Regions from separate parts of the Streptomyces sp. NPDC104371 genome, predicted to be linked through region 3. Evidence: riboswitches for the same ligand, from Rfam matches in the RefSeq annotation. Region 3 holds a riboswitch; each other region holds the start of a gene.
The links. A riboswitch is a leader RNA that binds a small molecule or an ion and turns the genes downstream of it on or off. The one in region 3 is predicted to bind cyclic di-AMP.
Positions count from the first base shown of each region.

Region 1: linked by a shared signal. The riboswitch ahead of ACZ60T_RS30955 (transglycosylase SLT domain-containing protein) and the one ahead of ACZ60T_RS19330 (M23 family metallopeptidase) in region 3 are both predicted to bind cyclic di-AMP.
Region 2: linked by a shared signal. The riboswitch ahead of ACZ60T_RS10050 (C40 family peptidase) and the one ahead of ACZ60T_RS19330 (M23 family metallopeptidase) in region 3 are both predicted to bind cyclic di-AMP.
Region 4: linked by a shared signal. The riboswitch ahead of ACZ60T_RS29790 (transglycosylase family protein) and the one ahead of ACZ60T_RS19330 (M23 family metallopeptidase) in region 3 are both predicted to bind cyclic di-AMP.

Region 1 covers NZ_JBVJNF010000013.1:130,455-134,002, reverse strand. The annotation lists gene ACZ60T_RS30965 (LolA family protein) at 1-52, opposite strand, end outside; gene ACZ60T_RS30960 (polyprenyl synthetase family protein) at 373-1,383, opposite strand; cyclic di-AMP (ydaO/yuaA leader) riboswitch at 2,040-2,206, shown strand; gene ACZ60T_RS30955 (transglycosylase SLT domain-containing protein) at 2,211-2,708, shown strand; gene ACZ60T_RS30950 (HAD family hydrolase) at 2,757-3,548, opposite strand, start outside.
Region 2 covers NZ_JBVJNF010000002.1:936,926-940,473, forward strand. The annotation lists gene pcrA (DNA helicase PcrA) at 1-747, opposite strand, end outside; cyclic di-AMP (ydaO/yuaA leader) riboswitch at 1,160-1,328, shown strand; gene ACZ60T_RS10050 (C40 family peptidase) at 1,337-2,512, shown strand; gene ACZ60T_RS10055 (tellurite resistance/C4-dicarboxylate transporter family protein) at 2,615-3,548, shown strand, end outside.
Region 3 covers NZ_JBVJNF010000006.1:14,897-18,444, forward strand. The annotation lists gene ACZ60T_RS19325 (aldo/keto reductase) at 1-920, opposite strand, end outside; gene ACZ60T_RS19330 (M23 family metallopeptidase) at 1,104-2,174, opposite strand; cyclic di-AMP (ydaO/yuaA leader) riboswitch at 2,186-2,344, opposite strand; tRNA gene ACZ60T_RS19335 (tRNA-Met) at 2,654-2,727, opposite strand; gene ACZ60T_RS19340 (dihydrofolate reductase family protein) at 2,832-3,548, opposite strand, start outside.
Region 4 covers NZ_JBVJNF010000012.1:102,468-106,015, reverse strand. The annotation lists gene ACZ60T_RS29800 (cytochrome P450 family protein) at 1-372, shown strand, start outside; gene ACZ60T_RS29795 (transglycosylase family protein) at 563-1,582, shown strand; cyclic di-AMP (ydaO/yuaA leader) riboswitch at 1,782-1,949, shown strand; gene ACZ60T_RS29790 (transglycosylase family protein) at 1,955-2,695, shown strand; gene eno (phosphopyruvate hydratase) at 2,975-3,548, shown strand, end outside.

The sequences.
Region 1 (3,548 bases), on a different contig from region 3:
CGTTCCCGGCTTCCCCGGCGGGTGTGCTCTCGTCGGATTCGTACGGTGCCATGTCTGCCTTACCTCCGTCGTCGGCGGCGGCCTGTCTCCTGTGCACTCGTCCACCCCTGCGCCGCCATTGTCACCCGAACTCCTGTGAGGTGGTGTCTCTCATCTGACCAAATCCGCCGCGGGGAAGCGTCAGACCGCGGGCCCAACTCCGCCTAATCCTGGGGTATGACACGGCAGTACGGCTTCTCTTCCGACCCGTAGGGGACGTGGGGGACTCCCGCTCGACGGGGACGACAAACGCGTGACCCGCCGCGCGCTTCCCTGGAAGGCGTGACGGGTCGGTGACGGAGGTGCCGGGCGTGGGCTCGGCCCGGAGGCTGGTCAGCCCGCCCGGTGCACCACCGCGTCGCACAGGTGCGTCAGGGCGGCCTTCGCGCCGCACTCGGGCAGCGGGCTCAGGGCCGCCCGCGCCTCCTTCGCGTAGCGGAGCGTGTCGCGGCGGGCCTGCTCCAGCGCCGGGTGGACGCGGAGGCGGGCGAGGGCTTCGGCGTGGCGGGCGTCGTCGGTCAGGTCCGACTCCAGCAGCTCGCGCAGCGCGATGTCCTCGGGCAGCCCCAGGCGCTCCGCGCGCTCGCGCAGATGCAGGACGGGCAGGGTGGGGACGCCCTCCCGCAGATCCGTCCCGGGCGTCTTGCCGGACTCGTGCGAGTCCGAGGCGATGTCCAGGACGTCGTCGGCCAACTGGAACGCCACGCCGAGCCGCTCGCCGTACTGCGTCAGCACGTCCACGACGGTCTCGTCGGCGCCCGACATCATGGCGCCGAACCGGCAGGCCACGGCCACCAGCGAACCGGTCTTGCCACTGAGGACGTCGAGGTAGTGCTCCACCGGGTCGCGGCCGTCCCGGGGGCCCGCGGTCTCCAGGATCTGGCCCGTGACCAGCCGCTCGAAGGCCTCGGCCTGGATACGGACCGCCTCCGGGCCGAGGTCGGCCAGGGTGTGCGACGCCCTGGCGAAGAGGAAGTCACCGGTGAGGACCGCGAGCGCGTTGCCCCAGCGGGTGTTGGCGCTGTCGACCCCGCGCCGCACCTCGGCCTCGTCCATCACGTCGTCGTGGTAGAGCGTGGCCAGGTGGGTCAGCTCCACGACCACGGCGGAGGGCACGATCCCGGGCGCGTACGGGTCACCGAACTGCGCCGCGAGCATCACGAGCAGCGGCCGGAACCGCTTCCCGCCCGCGCGCACCAGATGCTGCGCGGCCTCCGTGATGAACGGGACCTCGCTCTTGGTGGCGTCGAGCAGCCCTTCCTCGACAGCGGTCAGCCCGGCCTGGACATCGGCTTCCAGAGCCTGGTCCCGCATGCTCAGCCCGAACGGCCCGACGACGGTCACGTGGGGTCTCCTGTCTGCTGCCGGTCACACGGTGGGTCTCAAGAATGGTCACGTGGTCGATGACGCTGCCGGTCGACCGGCTCATGGAGCCTGTCGATCTGTCGCCGCCACACTCAAGTCAGCGTATCCGGTCACGTTTCGATCACCGCGAGCGCCCGCTCTTCCAGGCCGGGCGGTATCGGATCACGAACGGTGCGTCCATGATCAGGTTACCCAAACAGGTACATATCGGCACAAATGATGAGCGCCTCGCGAAGTCGGTGACGCCTTCGCGTGCCGTCTCCGCGTGTCCGGATTTCGTAGGTCACCTCTTGAGGACAAACAGGGCAAATCACCCTCTATCACCTCCCCCTGGACGCACAGAACGCTCCAATTTCGCCCGAATTAGCCCTATATATCCCTTAGTTACCGATGTGAGATCAAGATGCTGTAAGTGAAATAGGTCACGCGTCCGCCGGGTCAGGTGGTTCGAGCCAGTCGCCAAACTCCCGTTCGCGAACGGCAAGTTGATTCACGCTCAGCAAATTGGATCATTACCACCATTCCCCCATGTCAAGGTCATTTAGACCTGATCATGACGTTCGGCCTTGTTTCGGACATGCGCTTCCGCATACGTTCCCCTCACTCGAGCGGACGCCGAATCCTGCCACCGCCCGAGATCCCATCGACCCCATGCAGGCAGGAGCGGGGGACCCAGGTAAGTCGCCGGACCGGACATCGCGCCGGACCGGCTCGGGGTGAAGCCGTGCCTCGTACGAGGACACGGCCGGGCACCTCCCCGCCCGAACCCGACAGCTCACCTCGTAGGCGTAGGAGAGGAATACGACATGCCCGCTTTCGCCCTGCCCGCACGCCGTCGGGACCGTGGCTCCAAGGCCTCCCGTCTCACCCGCACTCTCGGTCTCGTGGGAGCCGGCGCCGCCGCTCTCGCCCTCCCCGTCGTGGGCGCCACCAGCGCCTTCGCCGCTCCCGAGCCCACCCAGACCGTGACCCTGAAGACCCAGGGCACGACCCTCGACAGCTGGATACGCCAGTCGCTGTCGATCATGTCCCAGCACAACATCCCGGGTTCGTACGACGGCATCTACCGCAACGTGATGCGTGAGTCCTCGGGCAACCCGAAGGCCATCAACCTCTGGGACTCCAACGCCCGCGCGGGCATCCCGTCCAAGGGCCTCCTCCAGGTCATCGACCCGACCTTCCGCACGTACCACGTGGCGGGCACGGCGTTCGACCCGTACGACCCGGTCGCGAACATCACCGCCGCGTGCAACTACGCCGCCGCGCGGTACGGCTCGATCGACAACGTCAACAGCGCGTACTGAGCCCCGCCGGGCCGACAAGGGCCCACCGGCCCCACCGGCCCCCTGGTCCTACCGGGCCGCGAAGAGTCTTTCGAGGACGACGGCGATGCCGTCGTCCTCGTTCGACGTGGTGATCTCGTCCGCGACCGCCTTGAGTTCCGGATGGGCGTTGGCCATGGCGACGCCGTGCGCCGCCCAGCGGAACATGGGGATGTCATTGGGCATGTCGCCGAAGGCGATGGTCGACGCCCGCGCGAGGCCGAGATACTCGGCCGCCAGCGCGAGCCCCGTCGCCTTGGTGACACCGCACGGCTGGAGTTCGACCGTGCCGGGCCCCGACATGGTGACCGTCGCGAGCGAGCCGACCGCCTCACGGGCCACCGCCGCCAACTCGTCGTCCGACAGGGCGTGATGGCGCAGCAGCACCTTGCTGATCGGCTCGCACCACAGATCGTCGCGCCGTTGGACCCGTACCGCGGGCAGCGTGGGGTGCGGCATCAGATAGCCGGGCTCGATGAGCGTGAGCCCGTCCACCCCGTCCTGGTCGACGGCCGCGCACACCTGCCCGACCTCGGCCTCGATCTTGCCGAGCGCGGTCTCGGCCAACTCCCGGTCCAGCGTGACGGAGAACAGCAGCCGGTCCGCGCCCGCGTCGTACACCTGCGCGCCCTGTCCGCACACCGCGAGCCCCCTGCTGCCGAGATCGTCCAGCAGGGGCCGGGTCCTCGGCGCCGGGCGCCCCGTCACCACGAGATGCTGCGCGCCGGCCGCCGTGGCCCGCTCCAGCACGGCCTTCGACCGGTCGGAGAGCGTGTCGTCACCCCGCAGCAGCGTGCCGTCCAGGTCTGTGGCGATAAGGGC
Region 2 (3,548 bases), on a different contig from region 3:
GGCGTTCGCCTCGCGCAGCCGGGACTGGTAGAGCGCGTACGCCTGGGCGAGGGTCTTCTCGAAGCCGTCGGCCGCCTGGGCGGCGAAGTCCTCCTCGTCGATCAGCTCGTTCTTCAGGTTGGAGATCTTGGCGCTGAACGACTTGGGCGGGAACTGCTTGGGGTCGAGGTCCAGATCGCGGCACACCAGCGCCATCAGCCGCTTGCTGTCGGCCGCGTCGTAGATCGAGAACGAGGACGTGAAGCCGAGCTTCTTCGACTCGCGCCGCAGGATGCGGACGCACGCGCTGTGGAAGGTCATCACCCACATCGCGTGGGCCCGCGGGCCGACGAGCTGCTCGACGCGCTCCTTCATCTCGCCCGCGGCCTTGTTGGTGAACGTGATCGCGAGGATCTGGCCGGGGTGCACACTCCGCTCGGCCAGCAGATGGGCGATGCGGTGCGTGAGCACGCGGGTCTTGCCGGAGCCCGCGCCCGCGACGATGAGCAGCGGGGAGCCCGCGTGCGTCACGGCCGCGCGCTGGTTGCCGTTCAGCCCCTCCAGCAGCGCCGCCGGGTCGATGGGCGGGCGGGGCGCGCCGTCGCGGTAGTAGATGTCCCGGTCCGGCGGCATGTCGAACTTCCCCCCGAACAGATCGTCCGGGACCAGCTCCGGAGCGTGTTCGTCCTCGGGCGGCGGGGGCTCTTCCTCGGGGGCCGGAGTGGCCTTGAGGTCCGCCAGGAAGCTGTCGTCAAAGAGGCTGCTCATCGCTCTCCGAGTCTAGGCCGCCCCACCGACAACCGAGGGCCGCCCTGAGAAGTCCGCCCTCGGGATCGGAGCCGTTGCTCGGAAGCCGGGCCTCGGAATCGGAGCCGGTACCCGGAAGCCCGCCCTCGAGATCGAAGCCGGGCGCGCCTTCACCGCCGGGCCAGGCCTGGTCACGTTCCGCGCGCCCCCTCGGAGCGGCGCAAACGCGACGTACCAGCATCACCCGATGGATACCGAAGAAGTGCCGCAAGCCTCCATAAGCCCCCTCATAGTGACCGCACGGAGCGACTCCCATGATGAAGGTCACGAAAATGTATCGGGCATATCGCACATCAACCTTCACAGGCGCCACAGGAGTTGGCTAGCGTGCCGGGCGGGCCGCAGGACCCCCACCGGCGAACGTCGCCGGGCCACGCGGCCACCGCCGAGTCCGGTGCGCCCCAGGGCAGCCGGAGCCGGGGACCCACACCGACCTTGGGGTGAATCGGCCGACCGCCCCGCGGGGCACGGCTGTAGGGCACACCTTCCACATCTCCGCCCGAACCCGACAGCTAACTCGGTAGGCGGAGCACGGAAGGAGTCGCCCTCCATGGCCCCGCACCGCAAGCCGCGTCCCTCAGGCATACGCACCCCCGCCCTCGCGACGGCCGCTCTCGCCTCCGTGGCCCTGCTCTCCCAGACGGCGAACGCCGCGCCCGCCCCGCGCAAGCCGAGCATGGAGGAGGTGCAGAAGCAGGTCGACGAGCTGTACCGGCAGGCCGGGACGGCCACCGAGAAGTACAACGCGGCCAAGGAGAAGACGACCGAGCAGCGCAAGCACACGGACACGCTCCTCGACCAGGTCGCCCAGCGCACGCAGAAGCTCAACGAGGCGCGCGAGCAGCTCGGCTCGTTCGCCGCCGCGCAGTACCGCACCGGGAGCGCGTCCCCCGGCACCGCCACGTTCCTGCTGGCCGACTCGCCGCAGGCCTACTTCGACCAGACCCAGCTCGCGGACCGGCTGACCGGCCGCCAGAAGGTGGCGGTCGACCAGTACGTCACCGAGCAGGCCGCGACGATGAAGAAGCGGCGGGAGGCGACCAAGAGCCTTCAGACGCTCACCGAGGCGCAGAAGACGCTCAAGTCGTCCAAGACGGAGGTCCAGCAGAAGCTCTCCAGCGCGCGGAAGGTGCTGTCCCAGCTCACCGCGGAGGAGAAGGCGCGGCTCGCGGAGATCGAGAAGAAGAAGCAGGCGGAGGCCCAGCGCAAGGCGCAGGAGCTGGCCAAGCAGCAGGCGGCCCAGCGGGAGGAGGCCGAGAAGGCGGCCCAGGAGAAGCAGTCCTCGTCGGGCTCGTCCGGCTCCTCGGACTCCTCCGCCGGATCGGGCTCCACAGGCTCCGGCTCCACCGGCTCCGGCTCCTCCTCCACGACGAAGGCGGAGAAGGCCCTCTCGTTCGCCCGCTCCCAGATCGGGAAGCCGTACGTGTGGGGCGCGACCGGGCCCGACTCCTACGACTGCTCCGGGCTGACCCAGGCCTCCTGGAAGGCCGCCGGGGTCTCGCTGCCGCGGACGACCTGGGACCAGGTGAAGGTCGGCACGACGGTCTCGATCGCCAACGCCCAGCCCGGTGACCTGATCTTCTTCTACGACGACATCAGCCACGTCGGCCTCTACATCGGCGACGGCATGATGATCCACGCCCCGAAGCCGGGTGCGTACGTCCGCGAGGAGTCGGTCTACTACGACGGCACCTCGGCCATCCACAGCGTGGTCCGCCCGGCCTGATCCCCACCCGCTCCCGTACGGCACGTGCGCGTGGGGTTGATTTGGCAGCCACGCGCGCGTGCCCCGCACGCGAGCCGGGGATGCGTCCATAGCATCGGGCGCATGTCAGGGACCTCCGCGCTGCGTGCCTGGTGGGCGCGGCGCCCGCCGGCCGCCGGGGCCGCCGTGATGGCGACCGGCATCGTGTCGGTCGGACTGCATCTGGCCGGGTTCGAGACCCTCTCCCGCATCCTCCTGGCCCTGGCCTGTGCCGCCTGGCTGGGGCTCGCGGCCGATGCCGTCCGGCGCCTGCTGCGGGAGCACGGCCGGTGGCTGGCCGAGACGCGCTCCCCGGCCGCGTTCACCTCGGTCGCGGCGACGACCGTCCTGGGCACGCGGATCTCCCTGCTGGGCGGACAGTGGCTCGCCGAGGCGCTCCTCGCGCTGGCCATCGCGCTCTGGCTGAGGCTGACCCTGCCGGTCGTACGGCACTGGGGGCGCCGGATGCCGGGGTCGGTGTTCCTCGGGTGTGTGGCGACGGAGGGGATCGCGGTGCTCGGCGCGGTGCTCGCCACGGCCCTGAAGGTGGCGTGGCTAGCGCACCTGGCGCTCGTGTTCTTCTGGCTCGGACTGGCGTTGTACGTGATCGCCTTCCGGCGTTTCGACCGTCGGCAGGTGCGGACCGGCGTCGGTGACCACTGGATCCTGAGCGGCGCGCTCGCCACCTCCGTGGTGGCCGGGTCGAAGCTCATCGCCGCCGAGGACCGCGACCCCTACCTCTGGAACCGTGACGACAGCGGCGTCCTGCGGACCGTCACCATCAGCCTGCTGATCCTCGCGTCGCTCTGCTACTGCGTCCTCGTGGCGGCCGAGCTGCGCTGGCCGCGGACCCGCTACGACGTACGGCGCTGGGCGACCGTCTTCCCGCTGGGGATGACGGCGGTGGCGGCCCTGTCGTTCGCCCTGGCCCTGGGGGTGCCGTGGCTGCGCGGCCTCGGCACGGTACTGCTGTGGATCGCGCTGGCCGCCTGGTGCGCGGTCCTCGTGGGAGCCGCGC
Region 3 (3,548 bases):
TTCTGCTCCTGGTCCGTCAGCGTCAGGTCCCGCACCGCCAGCAGCGCGGGCAGTTGCTCGACCGTACGGGCGGAGGCGATCGGTGCCACGACCGTCGGCCGGGCCGCCAGCCAGGCGAGCGCGACCGTCGCGACCTGCGCGCCGCGCTCCTGCGCGACCTCGTCGAGGGCCGCGAGCACGCGGCGTCCGCGCTCGGTCTCCAGATGCCTGCCCGCGCCCTCCGCGCGCGGCGAGTCCACCGTGGTGCCGGGCCGGTACTTGCCGGTCAGGAAGCCGGAGGCAAGGGAGTAGTACGGGACGGCCGCGAGGCCCGCGCGGGAGGCGATGTCCGACAGCTCCCCCTCGTACGTCTCGCGGGAGACCAGGTTGTACTGCGGCTGGAGCGCCACGTACCGCGCCAGGCCCTCCCGGTCGGAGAAGTCGAGGGACTCCTGAAGGCGGGCGGCGGAGATGTTGGAGGCGCCGATGGCGCGCACCTTGCCCGCCTTCACCAGGTCGTCGAGCGCGCCGATGATCTCCTCGACCGGGGTCTCCGGCTCGTCGAAGTGCGTGTAGTAGAGGTCGATGTAGTCGGTGCCGAGGCGGCGCAGGGACGCGTCGGCCGCGGCCTTGATGGTGTCGGCGGCGAGCCCCATGTGCTCGGGATGCCGGCCGACCTTGGTGGCGATGACGACATCGGAGCGGTTGCCGCGCGCCTTCGTCCAGTCGCCGATGACGGTCTCGGACTCGCCGCCCTGGTTGCCGTCGGCCCAGGCCGAGTACATGTCGGCCGTGTCGATGAAGTTGCCGCCCGCCGCGGTGTACGCGTCGAGCACCGCGAAGGACTGCGCCTCGTCGGCGGTCCAGCCGAAGACGTTGCCGCCGAGCGAGAGCGGGAAGACCTCGAGGTCGGAGGAGCCGAGCTTGCGAAGAGAAGTCATGACCGTAGTCAACGCCCGCTTCGGAGTGATCACTTCCGGTGTGGGGCAAAGTTCCCGTAAACGCGGCGGGCGGGCGCGGTGTCGGTGCGGGAACGCGTGACCGGCAGCCCTGACGTCGGGGGGTAGCCGTCAGGACCGCCGGGGATCAGAGGTGGGCGGGCGTGCGGGCGCGGGGCCCGGTGCTCAGGGGTTGATGCCCTTGTTCTGCAGCCACGCCAGCGGGTCGATCGCGTCGCCGCCGCCCGTGTGGACCTCGAGGTGCAGATGCGGACCGGTGACGTTGCCGGTCGCGCCCACGCGCCCGATGACATCGCCGGTGCTGACCTTCTGCCCGACGCTGACGCTGATCGAGGACTGGTGGCAGTACCACAGCTCGGTGCCGTCCTCGAGGGTGAGGACCGTGCGGTAGCCGTACGCCCCGGCCCAGCCGGCCTCGGTGACGGTGCCCGTGTGGATCGCCTTGAGGAGCGTGCCCGTGGGGGCGGCGAAGTCGAGGCCGGTGTGGTGGCCGGAGGACCACATGCTGCCGGCGTCGCCGAAGTGGGAGGTCAGCGTGTACGAGGAGGTGGGCAGGGAGTACTGCTTGGCCAGCTTGGCCAGGCGCTCCTCCTCGGCCTTCTTGCGGGCCTCTTCCTCCGCCTTCTTCTTGGCCTCCTCGGCCTTCTTCTTCTCGGCGGCGGCCTTGGCCTTCGCTTCGTCCTGCGCCTTGGTCGCGGCCTCGGCGGCCTGCTTCGCGGCGGCCTCCTGCTCGGCACGCGCGGCGGCCTGGTCGACCTGGTCCTGCTGGGACTCGGCCTGCTGCATGATCCGGGCGCGCAGCGCCTCGCCCGCGTCCGCGCTGCCCGAGGCGGCGCTGGTCAGGCCGACGTCGCTGAGGGGGGTGGCGGCGGCCTCGGGGGTGTCGTCGTCCTGGCCGATGAGCGACTTGGCGGAGTCCGTGACCGAGGAGATGTCGGGCAGGGACGAGGGCATGTCCGGCAGGGAGATCGACACCGGCGGCTTGCCGGTCTGCGCGGTGGCCATGCCGCCCGCGCCGACGGCGGCTATGACGCCGACGCCGAGAACGGTGGAGCTGCGCGCGAGGCCGCCGCCGCGCTGCTTGCCGACGCGGTGCCTGCCGCGGACGGGACGGACGGACTCCTCCGAAGGACTCCACTCTTCCCAGGGGCCCTCGTCGTCGCGGGCCGCGAAGCCGTACGGCTGGGTGTCCTCGGGGGCGAACGACGTGTTCTGGGCAGACCGGTTGGACGCCACGCGGGCGCACTCCTTTCCTTCCGTCTCGCCTACCGGGTTAGCTGACGGGTTCGGAGCAGGAAGGTCTCCTACGGGTTCTGTGCCTGCCGTGCTGCCACGGCGGCATCCGCCCGATTCACCCCAAAGTGGTGGTTCCCCGGTTCCCTTACGGGATTCGGCACACGCGCACGGAGCCGCCTCGGGTGACGGCTGGGACGACCGCGCTGCGTTATCGAACGTTAATAGACGCGAGGGCCGTATTCCAAGTTGCTCGGCCGGATCATCGATCCCATCGGCCAGGACTTTCGCCTCATGAGCGGTGGAAGTAGGGCGAGTTGACCACGTGTCACCCGTCTCATGAGCCTGACGGGGCGTCAGTTGCTGTGCGGAGCGATTCCGTTCACTTACGCAACGTGACTGCTAGTGATCAAGGCGAGGGTATGAGGGGGCGAACGCACCGAGGGCCGGAACCCTTTCGGATTCCGGCCCTCGGTGATCAGTAGCGGGGACAGGATTTGAACCTGCGACCTCTGGGTTATGAGCCCAGCGAGCTACCGAGCTGCTCCACCCCGCGTCGGTGATTCAAGTGTACGTCATCCGCGGGGTACCTCGTGCACGGATCTCGCTTCCCCACTCTCACCTGCTGTTTCACCCGGTCCGGGAAGCGCCGGGGCCAGGTCAGGAGCGGTCGGGCGGGGAGAGCAGATGGGCGTTCGGGGCCTTCGCCCGCCGCTCGCACTCCGGCAGGAGCACCACGTCGACCCCCTGGGCCGTGAGCGCCCCGCTCCCGTCGGCCGACGCGACGAACGTGTCCGGCTCGCGCCATGCGGTGACCACCCGTCGTACCCCGGCGTCGAGGATCAGCCGGGCGCAGGGCGCGGGCCGGGAGGCGCGGCGGGTGCACGGCTCCAGGCTGCTGTACACCGTGGCGGTGGCCAGCCGGGGGTCCGCCGGGTCGAGCTTCGCCAGCGCCGCCTCCTCGGCGTGGACGACGGGGTCGCCGCCCTCCCGGGAGTGCGCCCGCGCCAGCTCCGTGCCGTCGGCCGCGACGATCACCGCGCCGACGCTGAAGGCCGTACGGGAGGGCGGGCACTGCGCGGCCAGTTCGCAGGCCGTCCGCAGCCATCGCCGGTCGGCGGCGGCGGCCGATCTCCCGGTGCCGGGCGCCGTGGGGACGTACCGCAGCAGGACGACGTCCCCGACCGGCCGGGTCTCCAGCAGCCGCATCCGGCCCGGCGGGTACGCCCCGGGCCCGAACATCCGCGGCGCGTCCGCCTCGCCCACGAACAGCGGCGCCACCGCCAGCCGCAGCTCGTCCGCGAGCCCCTGCTGGAGCAACCGCGTATGCACGCGCCCGCCGCCCTCGACCATCAACCGCCGTACGCCCTTGACGTC
Region 4 (3,548 bases), on a different contig from region 3:
GAGCTGGCCACCTGGCGGTTCGCCACCCGGCCGCTCACCCTCGGCGGGCAGGACATAGCGCCCGGCGACCCGGTGCTCGTCGTCCTCGCCGCCGCGGACCGGGACCCGGCGCGGTTCGCCGACCCCGACCTCCTCGACCTCTCGCGCCGCGACAACCAGCACCTCGGGTACGGGCACGGCGTCCACTACTGCCTCGGCGCCCCGCTCGCCCGCCTGGAGGGACAGGCCGCGCTCGCCACGCTCCTCACCCGCCTCCCCGACCTGCGCCTCGCGGCGGACCCCGCCGAGCTGCGCCGGCGCGGCGGGCTCATCATGCGCGGACTGCGCACGCTCCCCGTGGAGTTCACACCCGTTCCGCCACAGGGCCGCTGACGACCCTCCGCAATGCCGCGAACACCCGGGCGGGAAGCGTGAGTTGGCTCTTCGACAAGTCTGTGACATTTACGTGATCCGCGCTGCATGAACTTGTGACAAGCGTTCGAGTGCGGCTACGTTCGCGCAGTAACGCGGCGGTGCGCCACGGCTGCCGCGTGGTCTCTGCTGTCGCGCGAAAGGCAACCGTATGCTTCCCGGGAACGGCCGTCACCGTCGCCGCCGCCAGGCCCCCGCGATCCTCGTCGCGGCAGGTGTGACCGGATCGGCGATCGCGATTCCGCTTCTCGGTGCCACCGGTGCGAGCGCGGCCGGTGCCACCACCTGGGACCAGGTCGCGGAGTGCGAGAGCGGCGGCTCCTGGAGCGCGGACACCGGCAACGGCCGCTACGGCGGCCTGCAGTTGACGCAGTCCGCCTGGGAGAAGTACGGCGGCCTCGACTACGCGCCCCGCGCGGACCAGGCCAGCCGCTCGCAGCAGATAGCCGTCGCCGAGCGGATCCTCTCCCACCGGGGGACCTCCGCCTGGCAGTCCTGCGCGCCCCTCGCCGGTCTGACCAAGCACTCCGGTGAGACCCAGGTCGACACGGGCGTCGCGAACGACCCGTCGTCCTCCCCCCACACCTCCGGCTCCGACTTCGGCGCGGCGAACGATCCCGGTCTGCCCGACATGCCCGGATCACCCAAGTCGACCCCGTTGCCGTCTACTTCCTCCCCTTCGCCCTCCACGTCCGAGTCCTCCCCCGAGTCGTCCCCGTCCTCGGACCCGACCACCGTTCCGTCCGAGCAGGGCACCGAGACGAGCGGCGCACAGGAGTCCGGCGAGCCGTCCGAGAAGGCGACGAAGCAGGCCGAGCCCGGCAAGTCGGCGCGGGAGACCGCCACTTCGGGCAAGGACGCGCACCGCACCTCCGGCGGCGGGCGCCACCGCGGCGGCAGTGCCGACGAACACGGCGCGAACGGGCGTGGCGGCGACGGGTTCGGGCGGCACGCCTCGCCCGACTCCCCTGCCCCGCACGGCGCCACGGACGGCTCGTACACCGTCCGTCCCGGCGACACGCTGTCCGCCATCGCCGACTCGCTTGAGCTGCACGGCGGATGGAGCGGGCTGTACGACGTGAACAAGAAGGCGATCGGCTCCGACCCCGACCTCATCCTCCCCGGTCAGAGCCTCGCGCTGGAAGACGGCCGCACAGCGAAGAAGCACTGAACTGTCCGGTTTCTGACGCCAGTTCACGCCCTACTTCGATGTCAAATGTCCGCTTTGGCGAGAGTGAGATATGAGTCTCATAAGCCCTGATCGTCTTTGAAATTCCGGCGATCGGCTGCTTACGGTCAAGGCCGCTCGCCACAGCGGGCCCCGACGGTCGCCACGCCGAATCCTGCCGGCGGCCGCCCGGGAACAGTCGTCGCGTCAAGCGCCGTAGGCAGGAGCGGGGGACCCAAGGTAAGTGCCGCGCCCGGGAGTTGACCGGGACGGCTAGGGGTGAAGCCGTACGCCCTTCGGGGGGTGCGGCCGGGCAGCTCAACCGGCCCGAACCCGACAGCTCACCTCGCAGGCGTCGGTGAGGGGATTCGAACCATGCTGTCTTCCGGCAAGGGCAAGCACCGTCGTCCGTCCAAGGCCGTCCGCGCCATCACGCTCGCCGGTGTCACCGGCGCCGCCGTCGCCGCCCCGCTGATGGCGGCCGGCAACGCCTCCGCCGCCACCACGGCCGAGTGGGACGCCGTCGCCCAGTGCGAGTCCGGCGGCAACTGGTCCATCAACACCGGCAACGGCTACTTCGGCGGCCTCCAGTTCGCCACGTCCACCTGGGCCGCGTACGGCGGCACCGCCTACGCCGCGCGCGCCGACCTGGCGAGCAAGGCGCAGCAGATAGCCGTCGCCGAGAAGGTCCTCGCGGGCCAGGGCAAGGGCGCCTGGCCGGTCTGCGGCAAGGGCCTGTCCAGCACCCCGAACAACGGTGGCGCGGCCCCCGCCGCCCCTGTCGCGCCGAAGAGCACGGCCCCTGTCGCGCCCAAGAGCACGGCCCCCGCCGCGCCCAAGAGCGCGCAGAGCGGCACCGTCTCCCGTTCGGCCGAGGCGCAGAAGGCCTCCCGTTCCACCGAGCGCCCGGCGGCGCGGAAGACCGTGACCACCCCGACCGGCAAGAAGGTCAAGAAGGGTGACGGCGAGTACAAGGTCGTCCGGGGCGACACCCTCAGCTCCATCGCCGCCGAGCGGCACATCCGCGGCGGCTGGCAGAAGCTGTTCGAGCTGAACAAGGACATCGTCGAGGACGCCGACCTCATCTACCCGGGCCAGCAGCTCCACCTGAAGTGACGGCCGGACAGCCGGGCCGCAACTCCCTTCTCCCGGCGGCCACCTCGACGTAGGCCGTCCGGAGACCCCCGCTCCCCGCTCCGGCGCGTGTTCCCCCGCACGCGCCGGAGCGGGGTTCTTCTGCCGTTCCCGCCCCGCCATTTGTTCCGACCTGAAACAATATGGAGCGTCAACCTGTTCGCGGGACGGTCGGTCAGTCGGCCGGGTCCGGCAGGCGGATAGGCTCTAGCCACAAAGTGCCCCGCACTCCAAAGCGTCACATCCCAGAAGGAGATGCACGTGCCGTCCATCGACGTCGTCGTAGCCCGGGAAATCCTGGACTCCCGAGGCAACCCCACGGTCGAGGTCGAGGTCGGCCTCGACGACGGCAGCACCGGTCGTGCCGCCGTTCCGTCCGGCGCCTCCACCGGCGCCTTCGAGGCCATCGAGCTCCGCGACGGTGACCCGGGCCGCTACCAGGGCAAGGGTGTCGAGAAGGCCGTCCTCGCCGTCATCGAGCAGATCGGCCCGGAGCTGGTCGGCTACGACGCCACCGAGCAGCGCCTGATCGACCAGGCGATGTTCGACCTGGACGCCACCGACAACAAGGGCTCCCTCGGCGCCAACGCCATCCTCGGCGTCTCCCTCGCCGTCGCCCACGCCGCCTCCGAGGCCAGCGACCTCCCGCTCTTCCGCTACCTCGGCGGCCCGAACGCGCACCTGCTGCCGGTGCCGATGATGAACATCCTGAACGGCGGGTCGCACGCCGACTCCAACGTGGACATCCAGGAGTTCATGATCGCCCCGATCGGCGCGGAGTCCTTCTCCGAGGCCCTGCGCTGGGGCGCCGAGGTCTACCACACCCTCAAGAAGG